3 regions of the Streptomyces sp. NPDC005266 genome follow, and region 1 is predicted to be linked to each of the others. Evidence: predicted binding sites of a transcription regulator. Region 1 holds the regulator's gene; each other region holds the start of a gene.

Region 1 (5,833 bases):
GTGGCCGGCTGCGGCATGAACAGATTCACGCCGAAGGGCCGGTCCGTCAGCCCCCGTACCTGTTTGATCTCCTCGTACATCGCCTCCGGCGTCTTGTAGCCGGCAGCGAGAAACCCGAGGCCGCCGGCACGGGAGACGGTGGCGGCGAGCTGCGGGCAGGAGGCTCCGCCCGCCATCGGCGCCTGCACGATCGGATACCGAAAGAGATCGGTCAGTGCGGTGGACATGGCCACATCGTGCCATGCCCTCCGCACCGGCCCGTCACCGGATCACCGCCCGTTGAAGGCGTCCTTCAGGCGCGAGAACAGCCCCTGCTGCCCCGGCTTGAACTCCCCCGTCGGGCGCTCCTCGCCACGCAGCTTGGACAGCCGCCGCAGCAGCTCCTCCTGCTCCGGGTCGAGCTTGGTCGGGGTCGTCACCTCGACATGCACGATCAGGTCGCCTCGGCCGCCGCCCCGCAGATGGGTGACGCCGCGCTGGTGCAGCGGGATCGACTGGCCGGACTGGGTGCCGGGCCGGATGTCGACCTCCTCCAGCCCGTCCAGCGTCTCCAGCGGCACCTTGGTGCCCAGCGCCGCCGCCGTCATCGGGATGGTCACCGTGCAGTGCATGTCGTCGCCGCGCCGCTGGAAGACCGGGTGCGGCACCTCGTGGATCTCCACGTACAGGTCGCCGGCGGGGCCGCCGCCCGGGCCGACCTCGCCCTCGCCCGCCAGCTGGATCCGGGTGCCGTTGTCCACACCGGCCGGGATCTTCACCGTCAGCGTGCGCCGCGAGCGGATCCGCCCGTCGCCCGCGCACTCCGGGCACGGGGTCGGCACCACGGTGCCGAAGCCCTGGCACTGCGGACACGGCCGCGAGGTCATGACCTGGCCCAGGAAGGACCGCGTCACCTGCGAGACCTCACCGCGGCCGCGGCACATGTCGCAGGTCTGCGCCGAGGTGCCCGGCGCCGCGCCCTCGCCGCTGCAGGTGGTGCAGACGATGGCGGTGTCGACCTGGATGTCCTTCGTCGTCCCGAACGCGGCCTCGCTGAGCTCCACATCGAGACGGATCATGGCGTCCTGGCCGCGCCGGGTCCGGGACCGCGGGCCGCGCTGCGAGGCGGTGCCGAAGAAGGCGTCCATGATGTCGGAGAAGTTGCCGAAGCCCGCGCCGAAGCCACCGGCGCCGCCGCCTCCGCCGGCCCCGGACATCGGGTCGCCGCCGAGGTCGTAGACCTGCTTCTTCTGCGGGTCCGACAGGACCTCGTAAGCGGCGTTGATCTCCTTGAACCGCTCCTGGGTCTTCGGGTCCGGGTTCACATCCGGATGCAGCTCGCGAGCGAGCCGGCGGAATGCCTTCTTGATCTGGTCCTGTGAGGCATCACGCGGCACGCCCAGGACTGCGTAGTAGTCCGTCGCCACTTACGACTCCGCCAGGATCTGTCCGACGTAACGTGCCACTGCGCGTACCGCTCCCATCGTTCCGGGGTAGTCCATGCGGGTCGGTCCGACCACGCCGAGTTTGGCGACGGCCTCGTCGCCCGAACCGTAGCCGACCGCGACGACCGAGGTGGCGTTGAGCCCCTCGTGAGCATTCTCATGCCCGATCCGCACGGTCATGCCCGAGTCCTTGGCCTCGCCCAGCAGCTTGAGGAGGACGACCTGCTCCTCAAGTGCCTCCAGGACGGGCCGGATCGTCAGGGGGAAATCATGCACGAAACGCGTGAGGTTCGCGGTGCCGCCGATCATCAGCCGCTCTTCGGTCTCCTCGACAAGCGTCTCGAGCAAGGTCGACAGTACGGTCGAGACCGTCCCGCGGTCCTCCTGTTCGAAGGACTCCGGAAGATCCTGCACCAACTGCGGCACATCCGCGAACCGCCGCCCCACGACCCGGCTGTTGAGCCGGGCCCGCAGATCGGCGAGCGACTCCTCGCTGACCGGAGCCGGACAGTCCACCATGCGCTGCTCGACCCGCCCGGTGTCGGTGATCAGCACCAGCATCACCCGGGCCGTGGCCAGTGGCAGCAGCTCCACATGGCGCACCGTCGAACGCGTCAGCGACGGGTACTGCACCACCGCGACCTGCCGGGTCAGCTGCGCCAGCAGCCGCACCGTACGCCCCACCACATCGTCGAGGTCGACGGCGCCGTCCAGGAAGTTCTGAATGGCCCTGCGCTCCGGGGTGGACAGCGGCTTGACTCCCGCCAGCTTGTCCACGAAGAGCCGGTAACCCTTGTCCGTGGGAATCCGCCCGGCGCTCGTATGCGGCTGGGCGATGAAACCCTCGTCCTCCAGAGCGGCCATGTCGTTACGCACCGTGGCCGGGGAGACCCCCAGCCGGTGCCGCTCGGTGAGCGCCTTGGAGCCGACCGGCTCCTCCGTCCCCACATAGTCCTGGACAATGGCACGCAGCACTTCGAGTCTGCGTTCGCTGAGCACCCCGCGCACCTCCAGTCCAGCGGTCTCATCAGGTCGTCTCTCTGGCACTCAAAGGGCACGAGTGCCAGAACCCCTCAGCCAGTGTACGGCGGGGGCCGGTGGCGTGGGCAAGAGCCGCAGTGTGGCGGCTCCGCCCGACCCGCCACGCTATCGCCCTGAGAGCTAGCGTCTCGGTATGGAGACGTATTGGGAAGAGGCGGGCTGGGAGCAGCTCGCGCCCGGTGTCGCCCGCCGCCGGATGCCGGGCTGGGACGAGACGATCGGCGTGATCGTCGGCGAGACCGACGTCCTCGTCGTGGACACCGGAGCCACGCTGCGCGAGGGCGCCGAGCTCCGCCGCCAGATCACCCGGATCACCGGCCGCCGCCCCACCCGCATCGCACTGACCCACCCGCACTTCGATCACGTCCTCGGCACGGCCGCCTTCGCGGGCTGCGAGGTGTACGGGGCCGCCGGGCTCGACGGGCTGCTGCGCCACGACAGGGAGCTGCTGCGCGAGAGCGCCATCCGGCACGGCGTGGACCGGGAGGCCGCCACCGAGGCCGCCGATCACCTCGTACTCCCCCATCACGTGGTCTCCGGCGAGCTCACCCTCGACCTGGGCGATCGCCCCGTCCTCCTGGCGAACGTGGGCCCCGGCCACTCCGCCCATGATCTGGCCGTCCTGGCCCCCGGCCGGCCCGAGGTGGTCTTCTGCGGCGATCTGGTCGAGGAGTCGGGCCCGCCCCAGGCCGGACCCGACGCGGTCCCCGCCCAGTGGCCCGCCGCCCTCGACCGGCTGCTCGCCCTCGGCGGCGAGGACGCGCTCTACGTCCCGGGCCACGGCTCCGTCGTGGACGCCGCCTTCGTCCGCGCCCAACGCGACGAACTCGCCGCCCGCTTCGGCGTGTCCACCTAGTCCCTCGCGCTATCGTCACCCGGATGCGACAGTACGACCCGGACCTGACCCCGCCCTGGAAGCGGCAGCAGCCCGCCCCCGAGGTCCCCGCCGACCCGGACCTCGTCGTCGAGGAGGTCACCACCGGGTTCTGCGGTGCGGTGATCCGCTGCGAGAAGACCGCCCAGGGGCCCACGGTCACCCTTGAGGACCGCTTCGGCAAGCACCGCGTCTTCCCCATGGAACCCCGCGGCTTCCTCCTGGAAGGACGCGTCGTCACCCTCGTACGCCCGCGCACGGCCGCCCCCGGCACACCCCGGCGCACGGCCTCCGGCTCGATCGCCGTACCGGGAGCGCGCGCGAGGGTCGCCCGCGCGGGGCGCATCTATGTCGAGGGACGCCATGACGCGGAGCTGGTGGAACGGGTCTGGGGCGACGATCTGCGGATCGAGGGCGTCGTCGTGGAATACCTGGAAGGCATCGACGACCTCCCCGCCATCGTCCGCGACTTCTCACCCGGCACGGACGCCCGCCTCGGCGTCCTGGTCGACCATCTGGTGACCGGCTCCAAGGAGTCCCGCATCGCCGAGCAGGTCACCGACGAGAACGTCCTGATCGTCGGGCACCCCTACATCGACGTCTGGGAAGCCGTGAAGCCGTCCTCGGTGGGCATCCCGGCCTGGCCGACCGTGCCGCACGGCCAGGACTGGAAGAAGGGCGTCTGCCGCGCCCTGGGCTGGCCCGAGAACACCGGAGCCGCCTGGCAGCGGATCCTCTCCTCGGTCCACTCATACAAGGACCTCCAGCCCGAACTCCTGGGCCGGGTGGAGCACCTGATCGACTTCGTGACCGCCTAAGCGGATGCGGTGAAGTTCGCCGCTGATCCCTCGCCGTTCGGCCTGGCCGAGGACTTGGACGCCGAGAAGGATCAGCACTTGACTTCGCCGTAAACGCTTAGTCGACCAGATCCCTCACCACGGCGTCCGCCAGCAGCCGACCCCTGAGCGTCAGCACCGCCCGCCCCTGCCCATACGGCTCCGGCTCCAGCAGCCCGTCCCCCAGCGCCCGCGCCGCCGCCCGCGCCCCGGCCGGGCGCAGCAGCGCCAGCGGGCACCCCTCGGCCAGCCTCAGCTCCAGCAGGATCCGCTCCACCCGGCGCTCCTCGTCGGCCAGCACCTCCCGGCCCGCCCCGGGCGAGCGGCCCTCGCTCAGCGCCTGCGCGTACGCCCCCGGATGCTTCACATTCCACCACCGCACGCCGCCCACATGGCTGTGCGCCCCCGGGCCGGCGCCCCACCAGTCGGCGCCGCGCCAGTACAGCTCGTTGTGGCGGCACCGGCCTGCGGCCGACGTCGCCCAGTTGGAGACTTCGTACCACTCAAACCCGGCCGCCGACAGCATTTCCTCCGCGATCAGATACCGGTCCGCATGCACATCGTCATCGGTCATCGGCACCTCCCCCCGCCGGATCCGCCGCGCCAGCTGCGTCCCCTCCTCGACGATCAGCGCATACGCCGACACATGATCCGGCGCCGCCCCCAGCGCCGCCTCCAGCGAGGCCCGCCAGTCCGCGTCGCTCTCACCCGGCGTCCCGTAGATCAGATCCAGATTCACATGATCGAATCCCGCGGCCCGCGCCTCCGCCACACACGCCTCCGGCCGCCCCGGCGTATGCGTACGGTCCAGCACCTTCAGCACATGCTGCCGGGCGCTCTGCATCCCGAACGAGACCCGGTTGAACCCCGCCTCCCGCAACTCGGCCAGATACCGCGGATCCACCGACTCCGGATTGGCCTCGGTCGTGACCTCGGCCCCCTCCGCCAGCCCGACCTCCTCCCGGATCGCCCCCAGCATCCGCCCCAGATCCCCCGCCGCGAGCAACGTCGGCGTCCCGCCCCCGACAAACACCGTCTCCACGGACCTCCGGCCGTCCCCCAGCACCTTCCGCGCCAGCCGTATCTCCTCCACGACCAGCTCGGCGTAGTTGTCCCGCGAAGCGAGCACCCCGCCGGAACCGCGCAGCTCACTGGCGGTGTACGTGTTGAAGTCGCAGTACCCGCAGCGGGTCGCGCAGTAGGGCACGTGCAGATAGAACCCCAGCGGCCGCTCGTGCGCCCCCTCCAGCGCGCGTGCGGGCAGCGCGCCGTCTTCGGGCATGGGCTCGCCATCGGGCAATACGGAAGGCATGACCCCATTGTCCGCCATCCCCAGAGCCTCGGGACCCGGTCGTGGGAGCCCGCGGCGGTCGGAGCCCCCACCCCGCCCCTTCCCGAACCAGGGCTCCGCCCCGGCCCACGTCTTCGAGGGCTCCGCCCCCGCGCCCCCTCCGGGGCGAAGCCCCAGACCTCGTCCGGGGCTTCGCCCCCCGCTCCTCAAACGCCGGAGGGGCTGGGTCCCCGGACGGGCTGGATAACGGCGTACCCCCGTCCGCACGGGTGAGCGGGGCTCGGGGCAGCGGACGGAGCGGGCGCCTGCCGAGGGGCCACCGGGCGGACACCTCGGGGCAGCGGACGGAGCGGGCGCCTGCCGAGGG
Region 2 (5,833 bases), on a different contig from region 1:
GACGAAGCCGGCCAGCTGCGGCCAGTGCAGATTCAGCAGCGGCCGGGCGACCAGCTCGGTGACCCGTCCACCCTGGCCCGCGGCTTCGCCGAGCGGCCGGTCGTACATGCCCTTGACCAGCTGCACCCCGGGATCGGTCAGCAGCGGGCCGATGATCCCCGAGACGAAGCGGGGATCGAATTCCCGCAGGTCGGCATCGATGAAACAGACGATCTCGCCGCTGGTGGCCAGCAGCGAGCGCCACAGCACCTCGCCCTTGCCGGGCAGCGCGGGCAGCCGGGGCAGCACCGAGTCGCGGTGCACGACTCTCGCGCCCGCCGCCGCGGCGACCTCGGCCGTACGGTCCGTCGAACCGGAGTCCACCACCACCAGCTCGTCGACGAGTGGCACCGCCTGGCTCATCAGCTCGCGGCGGATCGCCCCGGCGATCTCGCCGACCGTCTCCTCCTCGTTCAGGGCGGGCAGCACGACGCTCACGGTCGTCGCCGTGTCGCGCTTCGCGGCCAGCAGGCGGCCCAGCGGACGGTCCTCGGCGGACCAGGAGCGGTGCTCCAGCCAGCGCTCCACCTCATCCAGCACCTGTTTTCTCTCCCTGCTGTGATGCATCTCGCGGTTCGGACGGCTATCTCAACCATCAGGGCCTTCGGTTACAGTCTTGAACAACGCACGTGGCCGTCGTATGTCGGGGTCGTCGTGCGCATAAATGCCCGGGCTCGGCCCGCGGCCATACCGCTCATCCAGAGGGGCAGAGGGAACGGCCCGTTGAAGCCCCGGCAACCCTCCAGCTGGTCCTGCTTTCGCAGCGGGGCTGCCAGCTCGGGAAGGTGCCAATTCCGGCTCGTGGCGAAATGCGTCCCGAGGAAGATGAGGAGAAAGGGCCTCGCCTCCATGGCTGTGCAATCTGTCGAAAGCTCAACCACTTCTGCTGCCACTTCCAGTGATTCCAGCGTTACCGGCACTTCCGACTTCTCCGGTTCTTTCGGCCCCGCCGTCGCCCTGTCCTGCCGGGAGTGCGGTGAGCGTTTCGACCTCGGCCCGATCTTCGCGTGCGAGGCGTGTTTCGGGCCGCTCGAGGTCGCGTACGACCTGCCGAGCGGCGACCCGGAGGGGCTGCGTCGGCAGATCGAGGCCGGTCCCGACAACATCTGGCGCTACGCCCCCCTTCTGCCGGTCCCGGCCGACGTCGCGGCCACGCCCAGCCTGAACCCCGGCTTCACCAAGCTGGTCAAGGCCGACAACCTCGCCCGTGAACTCGGTGTCACCGGCGAGCTGCACATCAAGGACGATTCCGGCAACCCCACCCACTCCTTCAAGGACCGGGTCGTGGCCATCGCCGTCCAGGCCGCTCGCGCCTTCGGCTTCACCACCCTCTCCTGCTCCTCCACCGGCAACCTCGCCGGCGCGGTCGGCGCGGCCGCCGCCCGCGCGGGCTTCCGCTCCTGCGTCTTCATCCCACACGACCTGGAGGCCGGCAAGGTCGTGATGGCCGCCGTCTACGGCGGGGACCTGGTCGGCATCGAGGGCACGTACGACGACGTCAACCGCTTCTGCAGCGAGCTGATCGGCGACCCGGTCGGCGAGGGCTGGGGCTTTGTCAACGTCAATCTGCGCCCGTACTACGGCGAGGGGTCCAAGACCCTGGCGTACGAGATCTGCGAGCAGCTCGGCTGGCGGCTGCCGGACCAGATCGTCATCCCGATCGCCTCGGGCTCCCAGCTCACCAAGATCGACAAGGGGCTGAAGGAGCTCATCGCGCTCGGGCTGGTCGAGGACAAGCCGTACAAGATCTTCGGCGCCCAGGCCGAGGGCTGCTCCCCGGTCTCCGCCGCCTTCAAGGCGGGTCACGATGTCGTACGGCCGCAGAAGCCGAACACCATCGCCAAGTCGCTGGCCATCGGCAACCCGGCGGACGGCCCGTACGTCCTCGACATCGCCCGTCGCACCGGCGGCGCCGTGGAGGACGTCAACGACGAGCAGGTTGTCGACGCGATCAAGCTGCTGGCCCGCACCGAGGGGATCTTCGCGGAGACCGCCGGCGGGGTGACCGTCGGCGTGACGAAGAAGCTGATCGAGGACGGGCTTCTCGACCCGACCCTCACCACCGTCGTGCTCAACACCGGTGACGGCCTCAAGACCCTCGACGCGGTGGCCCCCACCACCGGACCCTCCGCCATCATCCGCCCCACCCTTGACTCGTTCCGAGAGGCTGGCCTCATATGAGCGTCAACGTTCGCATCCCGACCATCCTGCGCACCTACACCGGCGGCCGGGCCGAGGTCAGCGCCGAGGGCGCGACCCTCGCCGAGGTCCTGGCGGACCTGGAGAAGAACCACCAGGGCATCTCGGCCCGCGTCCTGGACGACACCGGCAAGCTGCGCCGCTTCGTCAACGTCTACGTCAACGACGACGACGTCCGGTTCGCCGACGGCCTGCACACCGCCACGCCGGACGGCGCCGGGGTCTCGATCATCCCGGCGGTCGCGGGCGGCTGCTGACCTCGGATCACCCCCTGGTGATCGCCCGATCACCCCCTCACCTTTGGAATCGCCCCGTCCAGGGAGAAGCGGACGGGGCGATTCCGTCTGTGGAATCGCGATACAGTTGCCCCGCTTCTCCAATGACCCCGCCGCTGGCACCACATATGAGAACTCGTCAACTTGTGTGCAAAGCGTGAGCACGATTTGTCGGGTTGGCGCCCTATGCCCGGCCCGGCTTGCCCGAACTTCGCGGGGATTCTCCACCTTTTACCGATCGGCCATGCCCAGAATTCTCGTCCGATTGACCTGTTGCAGAGGGCGTTGGGACGGATACATTCAGCGGCGGTCGACGCGTTCCGGCGCACACCCTCCATGACCGGGGGGTGAGGTCTGACCCGGGTCCGCGGAGTGCGGTCCTGCGCAAGGGCCAGTAATAGGGGAGTTAGGAATGGCTCAGGGCACCGTCAAGTGGTTCAACGCGGAGAAGGGGTACGGCTTCATCGCGGTCGACGGTGGTGCGGACGTGTTCGTCCACTACAGCGCGATCCAGATGGACGGTTACCGCACCCTCGAGGAAGGCCAGCGGGTCGAGTTCGAGATCTCGCAGGGCCAGAAGGGCCCGCAGGCGGACATGGTCCGCGTGGCCGTAGGCTGACGCGCCGACGCGAGGCAGCTGACTGAAGTGTCGAAGGGCCCGCCCCCCTTGGGGGTGCGGGCCCTTCGGCGTATGCGCGCCACCCTGCCGTTCCTCTCCTTCTGTGCCCCCTTGACCCCTTCGGGCGCTTGCACTCTCATGGGTCGAGTGCTAATCATTGGCGTTAGCACTCTGACGTTGAGAGTGACAGAAGGACCGGGTCGGTGAGGCCCGTCCGGCCATACGGGGCAAGGAACCGTTGGTCGGCAGGCCGTCCGTCGCGGGCGCCAGCGCGGTCCGGAGCAATCCACCCCGTCTTGGGAGGACCACTTCACATGGCCAAGATCATCGCGTTCGACGAGGAGGCGCGGCGCGGCCTCGAGCGCGGGATGAACCAGCTCGCCGACGCCGTCAAGGTCACCCTCGGCCCCAAGGGCCGTAACGTCGTCCTCGAGAAGAAGTGGGGCGCCCCCACGATCACCAACGATGGTGTGTCCATCGCCAAGGAGATCGAGCTCGAGGACCCGTACGAGAAGATCGGCGCCGAGCTGGTCAAGGAGGTCGCGAAGAAGACGGACGACGTCGCCGGTGACGGCACGACGACCGCGACCGTCCTCGCCCAGGCGCTGGTCAAGGAAGGCCTGCGCAACGTAGCCGCGGGCGCCAACCCGATGGCTCTCAAGCGCGGCATCGAGAAGGCCGTCGAGGCCGTCTCCGCCCAGCTGCTCGAGCAGGCCAAGGACGTGGAGACCAAGGAGCAGATCGCCTCCACCGCCTCCATCTCCGCCGCCGACACCCAGATCGGCGAGCTCATCGCCGAGGCGATGGACAAGGTCGGCAAGGAAGGTGTCATCACCGTCGAGGAGTCGCAGACCTTCGGTCTCGAGCTTGAGCTCACCGAGGGCATGCGCTTCGACAAGGGCTACATCTCCCCGTACTTCGCGACGGACATGGAGCGTATGGAGGCGTCGCTCGACGACCCGTACATCCTGATCGTCAACTCGAAGATCTCCAGCGTGAAGGACCTCCTCCCGCTGCTGGAGAAGGTCATGCAGTCGGGCAAGCCGCTGCTGATCATCGCCGAGGACGTCGAGGGCGAGGCCCTGGCCACCCTGGTCGTCAACAAGATCCGTGGCACCTTCAAGTCCGTCGCCGTCAAGGCCCCGGGCTTCGGTGACCGCCGTAAGGCCATGCTCGGCGACATCGCCATCCTCACCGGTGGCACCGTCATCTCCGAGGAGGTCGGCCTCAAGCTGGAGAACGCGACGCTCGACCTGCTCGGCCGCGCCCGCAAGGTCACCGTCACCAAGGACGAGACCACCATCGTGGACGGCGCCGGCGACCCGGAGCAGGTGCAGGGGCGGGTCAACCAGATCCGCGCCGAGATCGAGTCCTCGGACTCGGACTACGACCGTGAGAAGCTCCAGGAGCGCCTCGCGAAGCTGGCCGGTGGCGTGGCGGTCATCAAGGCCGGTGCCGCGACCGAGGTCGAGCTCAAGGAGCGCAAGCACCGCATCGAGGACGCGGTGCGCAACGCCAAGGCCGCCGTCGAAGAGGGCATCGTCGCCGGTGGTGGCGTCGCCCTGCTGCAGACCGTCTCCGTGTTCGAGAAGCTCGAGCTCGACGGCGACGAGGCCACCGGTGCCCAGGCCGTGCGCCTGGCGCTCGAGGCCCCGCTGAAGCAGATCGCGGTCAACGCCGGCCTCGAGGGCGGCGTCGTGGTGGAGAAGGTGCGCAACCTGACCCCGGGCCACGGCCTCAACGCCGCGACCGGCGAGTACGTCGACCTGATCGCCGAGGGCATCATCGACCCGGCCAAGGTCACGCGCTCCGCGCTGCAGAACGCCGCGTCGATCGCCGCGCTGTTCCTGACCACCGAGGCCGTCATCGCCGACAAGCCGGAGAAGGCCGCCGCGGCGGGCGCTCCGGGCGGCATGCCGGGCGGTGACATGGACTTCTGATCGGCAGATCCCCCGGGATCTCTCGCCGGTCGGTCGAACCGTCCAGGACGTCGGGGCGGCACCCTCTCAGGGGTGCCGCCCCGACGGCGTTGTGTGCGTCTTCCGTGTTATGTGCCGGCTTCCGTCAGCCGACCGCGGCCACGAGTCAGCCCGCCGCGGCCTCGAGTCAGCCGCCTGCGGCCTCGAGGGCGGTGCGCAGATGCCCGTTCGCCTCGCCGAGCAGCTTCTCGGCCGTCGGTGCGTCCACCCCGCCGAGAATGGTGAGGATGGCGTTCTTCGCCTCGCCGTCCGTGGCCTCGAGCGCGCTCTCGATCCGCTGGTCCGAGGCGCCGGTCGCCAGGGAGACGATCCGGTGCGAGCGCGCGCGCAGCTTCTCGTTCGAGGCGCGTACGTCGACCATCAGATTCCCGAACGTCTTGCCCAGCCGGATCATGGTGATGGTCGAGAGCATATTGAGGACCAGCTTCTGCGCCGTCCCCGCCTTCAGCCGGGTCGAGCCGGTGAGCAGCTCCGGGCCGACGACGACCTCGATGCCGTGGTCGGCCGCCGCGGCGAGCGCCGAGCCGGCGTTGCACGACAGCCCGACGGTGAGCGCGCCATGGCGCCGTGCGTGCTCGACCGCCCCCACGGCGTACGGGGTACGGCCGGAGGCGGAGACGCCCACGACCGTGTCCTTCACGCCGACCCCGATCCGGTCGAGATCGGCGGCGGCCAGCTCCGCGCTGTCCTCCGCCCCCTCGGCCGAAGTCACCACGGCGCCC
Region 3 (5,833 bases), on a different contig from region 1:
GACGGGCGGTGGGGGCGCTCCTGGGTGGCATGGGTCCTCCCTGTCCTCACCTCGACGGGCTAATTGTCGAGGAAATTTACCGGAGCCGTAGCAGTTGTTTGCACCGCTGCCCTACCGTGGGTCGTGCATCCGCTACGAAGCGTTGATCGGCGTTACGGTACGCGCACTGTCGCCCCCTCGCAGGGAGTTGACCATGGGTTCCGACCACGAGTCCGACGACCGTCCCCCCGCCTCAGCCTCAGCCCCGGCCCCCGGCTCCGGGGCGGCCTCGCCCTCCGGATCCGGCGCGCAAGACCCGTACGCCTACACCCTCCAGAGCAACCGCCGGGCCACCTCGCCCAAGATCCTGCGCGACTTCGTCGCCTGCGTGCTCAACTCCACCGGGCAGGAGGAGCTGGTCGACGCGGCGACGGTCTGCACCTCCGAGCTGGTCACCAACGCCTATCTGCACGCCGAGGGCGACTCCCTGATGCTGCGTGTGCTGATCGAGCCGCCCAGCCTGCGCGTCCTCGTCTACGACGCCTGCACCGCGCTCCCCACCGCCGCCCGCCTCCCCACCGCCGACCGCATGGACGGCCGCGGCCTCGGCGTCGTCGCCGCCCTCTCCGACGCGTGGGGCACGGCGGACGGCGACCCGGCGGGCCGCTTCGCCAAGGGCGTCTGGTTCGAGCTCGCGGTCAAGGGGGCCCGGGGGGTGGCCCCCGAGACGGCCTGAAGGGCTAGACAGAGGCGGGGTGGCCCAGGAGACGACCTGAAGGGCTAGGCAGAGGCGGGGCGGCCCAGGAGCATCGTCGGTGCGCCTTCCGACCGGGTGAGCAGGATCGTGCAGGCATTTCCCCCTTCGAGGCGAAGCTTCTTGCGAAGGTGCTCCGGCTCCACGGCCGAGCCACGCTTCTTGATGGTGGCGACGCCGACCTCCCGCTCCCGCAGCAGGGCCTTGAGCTTCTTCAGGTTGAAGGGCAGCACATCGGTGATCTCGTACGCCGTGGCGTAGGGCGTCGGGCGCAGCTCGTCGGTGGTGATGTAGGCGATCGTGGGGTCGATGAGCCGGCCGCCGATGCGGGCGGCGACATCGGCGACGAGATGGGCGCGGATGACGGCGCCGTCCGGTTCGTAGAGCCAGCGGCCCACCGGACCGGGGTCGGGGTCGGGGAGGCGGCAGGTGCCGAGGAGGGTGTAACCGGCCGGGAGGAGGGTGGCGCGGCGCATCCCGGGCCGGGCCGTGCCGAACCACAGGACGGCCTCCTTCACATTGCCGTGGTCCGAGATCCACTCGGCCTCCGCGTCCTCCGGAATCGCCTCGTGCGGAATGCCCGGGGCGATCTTGAGGGCGGCGCGTGGGGTGGTGCGGGCGGCCTCGATGGCCCAGGACAGGGGCGGGGAGTACGCCTCGGGGTCGAAGACGCGGCCCCGGCCGCCGCGCCGGGCGGGGTCGACGAAGACGGCGTCGAAGGCGGTGGTGTCGATCTCGGTGACATCCGCGCAGCGGACCTCGATGCGGTCGGCCAGGTCCAGCGCCTCGGCGTTGGCGCGGGCGACGGCGCAGGTGAGCGGGTCACGGTCGACGGCCAGGACGGAGATCCCGGCGCGTGCCAGGGCGATCGCGTCGCCGCCGATGCCGCAGCACAGATCGGCGACCCGGCGGACTCCGAACTCCACGAAACGGGCGGCGCGATAGTCGGCGACGGAGGTGCGGGTGGACTGCTCGACGCCGTTCGGCGTGAAGTACATGCGGTACGCGTCCTCGGGGCCGAATTTGGCCACCGCCCGCTGCCGCAGCTCGGCCTGGGTCAGGGCGGCCGAGACCAGCGCCGGCGGATGGTCGCGGCGCAGCCGGGTCGCGGTGGCGAGCTCGTGCGCCGGGTCGTAGTCGCGGAGCCCGGAGAGCAGCGCCTGCCCTTCGGCGCCGAGCAGTGAGTCGAAGGCGTCAACGTCCACATGGCCCATTCTCCCCGCTCCGGCGAGCGCATTCGCACGTCCGGGGCGAGCGGTTCCGCGCCCCGCGGTCAAACATGACTTATGTGATGATGATCAAGACTGGTTTTTCGAGGTGTCTGGTTCTCGCCGCCGCGACGGCGATCCTGGCGACCGGCTGCGGCAGCATCGGTGGCCCTGACCCGTACACCGAGGCCGGCCGCGCGGCCGATGCGCCGGCCGCCTCCTCCGCCCCCGCCTCAAAGCGGCGGCCCCAGTCGTGGCCGGAATCCGGGCAGAAATACGGGCAGGAGTCGCAGCGGCGGCCCCCGGGGCCGTCCGTGCCACCGGGCCGGGACGCGGACGCACCGCCGCCCTCGGACGAAGGCGCGCCGGGGCCCCCGGGCGCGGTGCCCGAGCCCGGCCCGCCCCCGGCCTCCGGCCCCCCCGACTCGTATCCGCCCCAGGTGCGCTCGGCACCCATGGGCGACCCGGAGGCGTACCACCGCTGGGGACTCGACAGGCCGCTGGAGGTGCCCCCGCCCCCGCCCGCGAGCAAGCCACTGCTCGGCCCGCCAGGGCGGCAACGAGCGGGGGTGCCACCGGTGCTGCGCCGGGTGCCCACGGATGACCGGGTGGTCTTCGTGACCATCGACGACGGCATCGAGAAGGACCCGCGCTTCATCGAGCAGGCCCGGGACCTCGGCCTGCCGTTCACGGGGTTCCTGACCGACAACGTGATCGGCGACCAGTACGGCTACTTCGACCAGCTCCGCCAACTCGGCAACCCGATGGAGAACCACACGCTCACCCACCCCAGCCTCGCCGGCCTCGACTACGACGCCCAGGCCAGGGAGATCTGCGGCCAGCAGGAGAACCTCCGCAACCGCTTCGGCCGGCAGCCGCGCCTCTTCCGCCCGCCCTTCGGCGAGTACGACGAGACGACGCTGCACGCGGCGGCCTCCTGCGGGATCGAGACGGTGGTGCTGTGGCGCGCCGAGATGGAGACCTACGGGCTGGCGTACCGCTCCGGCGGGCAGCTGCGGCCGGGGGACATCATCCTCGCCCACTTCCGGGGCCCGGAGCAGCTGGAGGGGCAGTCCATGACCGACATGATCACGTCGCTGGTGCGTGCGATCCAGGAACAGGGGTTCACCGTAGGGCGGCTGGAGGACTACGTGTGACGCCGCCTCGCGCGGCTCGCCACCCCGTCGCCTGGCACTCTGGTTGACTGAGTGCTAACCGCGTCATAATGTCGGGGCTGGCACTCAGGAGTCCTGAGTGCCAGAGATACAGCGACGGGCAGGTCCGGCACCCGCGACGACGGATCCACCTGGTCGCCACCTCAGACAGTTAACCCCGTGAGATCTCCGAAGGGGGAGGTCGGATCGTGACGACCACCAGCTCCAAGGTTGCCATCAAGCCGCTCGAGGACCGCATCGTGGTCCAGCCGCTCGACGCCGAGCAGACCACGGCTTCAGGCCTGGTCATCCCGGACACCGCCAAGGAGAAGCCCCAGGAGGGCGTCGTCCTGGCCGTGGGCCCGGGCCGCTTCGAGGACGGCAAGCGTCTTCCGCTCGACGTCTCCGTCGGTGACGTCGTGCTGTACAGCAAGTACGGCGGCACCGAGGTGAAGTACAACGGCGAGGAGTACCTCGTCCTCTCGGCTCGCGACGTCCTCGCGATCGTCGAGAAGTAATCACCGAAGTTTTGCCTATGAGCCGCGCCCCGGTGCCCGTGTCACAGATACCCGGGGTCGGGGCGCGGTTCGTTTGAGAGGACATACGCAACCCATGGCGAAGATCCTGAAGTTCGACGAGGACGCCCGTCGCGCTCTCGAGCGCGGCGTCAACAAGCTTGCGGACACCGTCAAGGTGACGATCGGCCCCCGGGGCCGCAATGTCGTCATCGACAAGAAGTTCGGTGCTCCGACCATCACCAACGACGGTGTCACCATCGCCCGCGAGGTCGAGGTCGAGGACCCGTACGAGAACATGGGCGCCCAGCTGGTGAAGGAGGTGGCGACCAAGACCAACGACATCGCTGGTGACGGCACCACCACCGCCACCGTGCTGGCCCAGGCCCTGGTCCGCGAGGGCCTGAAGAACGTGGCCGCCGGTGCCTCCCCGGCCGCCCTGAAGAAGGGCATCGACGCGGCGGTCAAGGCCGTCTCCGACGAGCTGCTGGCCACCGCCCGCCCGATCGACTCCAAGACCGACATCGCCGCCGTGGCCGCGCTGTCCGCTCAGGACAAGCAGGTCGGCGAGCTCATCGCCGAGGCGATGGACAAGGTCGGCAAGGACGGTGTCATCACCGTCGAGGAGTCCAACACCTTCGGTCTGGAGCTCGACTTCACCGAGGGCATGTCCTTCGACAAGGGCTACCTGTCGCCGTACATGGTGACCGACCAGGAGCGTATGGAGGCCGTCCTCGACGACCCGTACATCCTGATCCACCAGGGCAAGATCTCCTCCATCCAGGACCTGCTGCCGCTCCTGGAGAAGATCATCCAGGCCGGCGCCAGCAAGCCGCTGCTGATCATCGCCGAGGACGTGGAGGGCGAGGCCCTCTCCACCCTCGTCGTCAACAAGATCCGTGGCACCTTCAACGCCGTCGCGGTGAAGGCCCCCGGCTTCGGCGACCGCCGCAAGGCCATGCTCGGCGACATCGCCGCCCTCACCGGCGCGACCGTCATCGCCGAAGAGGTCGGCCTCAAGCTCGACCAGGCCGACCTGGACGTGCTGGGCTCCGCCCGCCGCGTGACCGTCACCAAGGACGACACCACCATCGTCGACGGTGGCGGCAAGCCGGAGGACGTCCAGGGGCGCATCGCCCAGATCAAGGCCGAGATCGAGACCACCGACTCCGACTGGGACCGCGAGAAGCTGCAGGAGCGGCTCGCGAAGCTGGCCGGCGGCGTATGCGTGATCCGCGTGGGCGCGGCCACCGAGGTCGAGCTCAAGGAGAAGAAGCACCGCCTGGAGGACGCCATCTCCGCGACCCGCGCCGCGGTCGAGGAGGGCATCGTCTCCGGTGGTGGCTCCGCTCTGGTCCACGCCGCGAAGGTGCTCGAGGACAGCCTGAACCTCCAGGGCGACGAGGCCACCGGTGCGGCCGTGGTCCGCCGCGCGGCCGTCGAGCCGCTGCGCTGGATCGCCGAAAACGCCGGCCTCGAGGGCTACGTCATCACCGCGAAGGTCGCCGAGCTCCCCAAGGGCCACGGCTACAACGCGGCGACGGAGGAGTACGGCGACCTGGTCAAGGCCGGCGTCATCGACCCGGTCAAGGTCACTCGCTCCGCGCTGGAGAACGCCGCGTCGATCGCCTCGCTGCTGCTCACCACCGAGACCCTGGTGGTCGAGAAGCCGGAGGAAGAGCCGGAGGCCGCGGGCCACGGCCACGGCCACGCGCACTGACGCCTCAGACGCGCACGACGAAGGCGCGGTCACCCCGCTGGGGGTGACCGCGCCTTCGCGTCGGGGTCAGACCTCCGCCGCGTCTGCTTCGAACGTTTCCACCGTTTCGACCGTCTCGAAGCGCCAACGGTGGACCGCCCGGCGCACCAAGTCCTCGCCCGGTTCGGGGAGTTCCGGGAGGCCCGGGGTCTCGTAGGTGCCGTCCCACCAGGTGATGACGAGCACCCGGTCCTCGGGGGCGCGGAAGGTCTCGCGGCGCAGCGGGGGCGGGTCAAGGGGCCGGCCTCCGGCCCAGGCCAGCAGCTCCTCGCCCTTTCCCTCGACGGCCCGGGCTTCCCACATCAGGGCGACGGTCATGCGTAGAGGTTCTTCCGGCTCAGCTCGTGGACGTGGTCATGGTCGTGGGAGTGACGGGGGTCCGGGACATGCGGGTCCGTCACCGGGAGCGAGGAGTCCGCCGACAGCTCCCAGGCCGACGCCGGCCGCCCCCGCGCCACCATCTC

What was found. The regulator HrcA, encoded in region 1, represses chaperone genes, less so after heat shock. The targets are predictions, from matches to a motif close to TTNGCACTCNGNNNNNCNGAGTGCNAA.
Region 2: groL (chaperonin GroEL) is a predicted target of HrcA. The motif match lies at 3,260-3,286, and genes of this name have one in related genera.
Region 3: groES (co-chaperone GroES) is a predicted target of HrcA. The motif match lies at 3,130-3,156, and genes of this name have one in related genera.

Annotation. Positions count from the first base shown of each region.
Region 1 covers NZ_JBEXHC010000013.1:65,983-71,815, forward strand. The annotation lists gene ABZU99_RS22620 (nitronate monooxygenase) at 1-227, opposite strand, end outside; gene dnaJ (molecular chaperone DnaJ) at 270-1,406, opposite strand; gene hrcA (heat-inducible transcriptional repressor HrcA) at 1,407-2,423, opposite strand; gene ABZU99_RS22635 (MBL fold metallo-hydrolase) at 2,599-3,321, shown strand; gene ABZU99_RS22640 (DUF3097 domain-containing protein) at 3,345-4,157, shown strand; gene hemW (radical SAM family heme chaperone HemW) at 4,255-5,487, opposite strand.
Region 2 covers NZ_JBEXHC010000007.1:318,299-324,131, reverse strand. The annotation lists gene ABZU99_RS17085 (glucosyl-3-phosphoglycerate synthase) at 1-579, opposite strand, end outside; SAM riboswitch class I at 731-871, shown strand; gene thrC (threonine synthase) at 889-2,220, shown strand; gene ABZU99_RS17075 (MoaD/ThiS family protein) at 2,217-2,495, shown strand; gene ABZU99_RS17070 (cold-shock protein) at 2,926-3,132, shown strand; gene groL (chaperonin GroEL) at 3,447-5,072, shown strand; gene murQ (N-acetylmuramic acid 6-phosphate etherase) at 5,239-5,833, opposite strand, start outside.
Region 3 covers NZ_JBEXHC010000006.1:241,425-247,257, reverse strand. The annotation lists gene ABZU99_RS14725 (Scr1 family TA system antitoxin-like transcriptional regulator) at 1-31, opposite strand, end outside; gene ABZU99_RS14720 (ATP-binding protein) at 194-715, shown strand; gene ABZU99_RS14715 (methyltransferase domain-containing protein) at 760-1,947, opposite strand; gene ABZU99_RS14710 (polysaccharide deacetylase family protein) at 2,025-3,098, shown strand; gene groES (co-chaperone GroES) at 3,305-3,613, shown strand; gene groL (chaperonin GroEL) at 3,708-5,330, shown strand; gene ABZU99_RS14695 (hypothetical protein) at 5,397-5,687, opposite strand; gene tsaD (tRNA (adenosine(37)-N6)-threonylcarbamoyltransferase complex transferase subunit TsaD) at 5,684-5,833, opposite strand, start outside.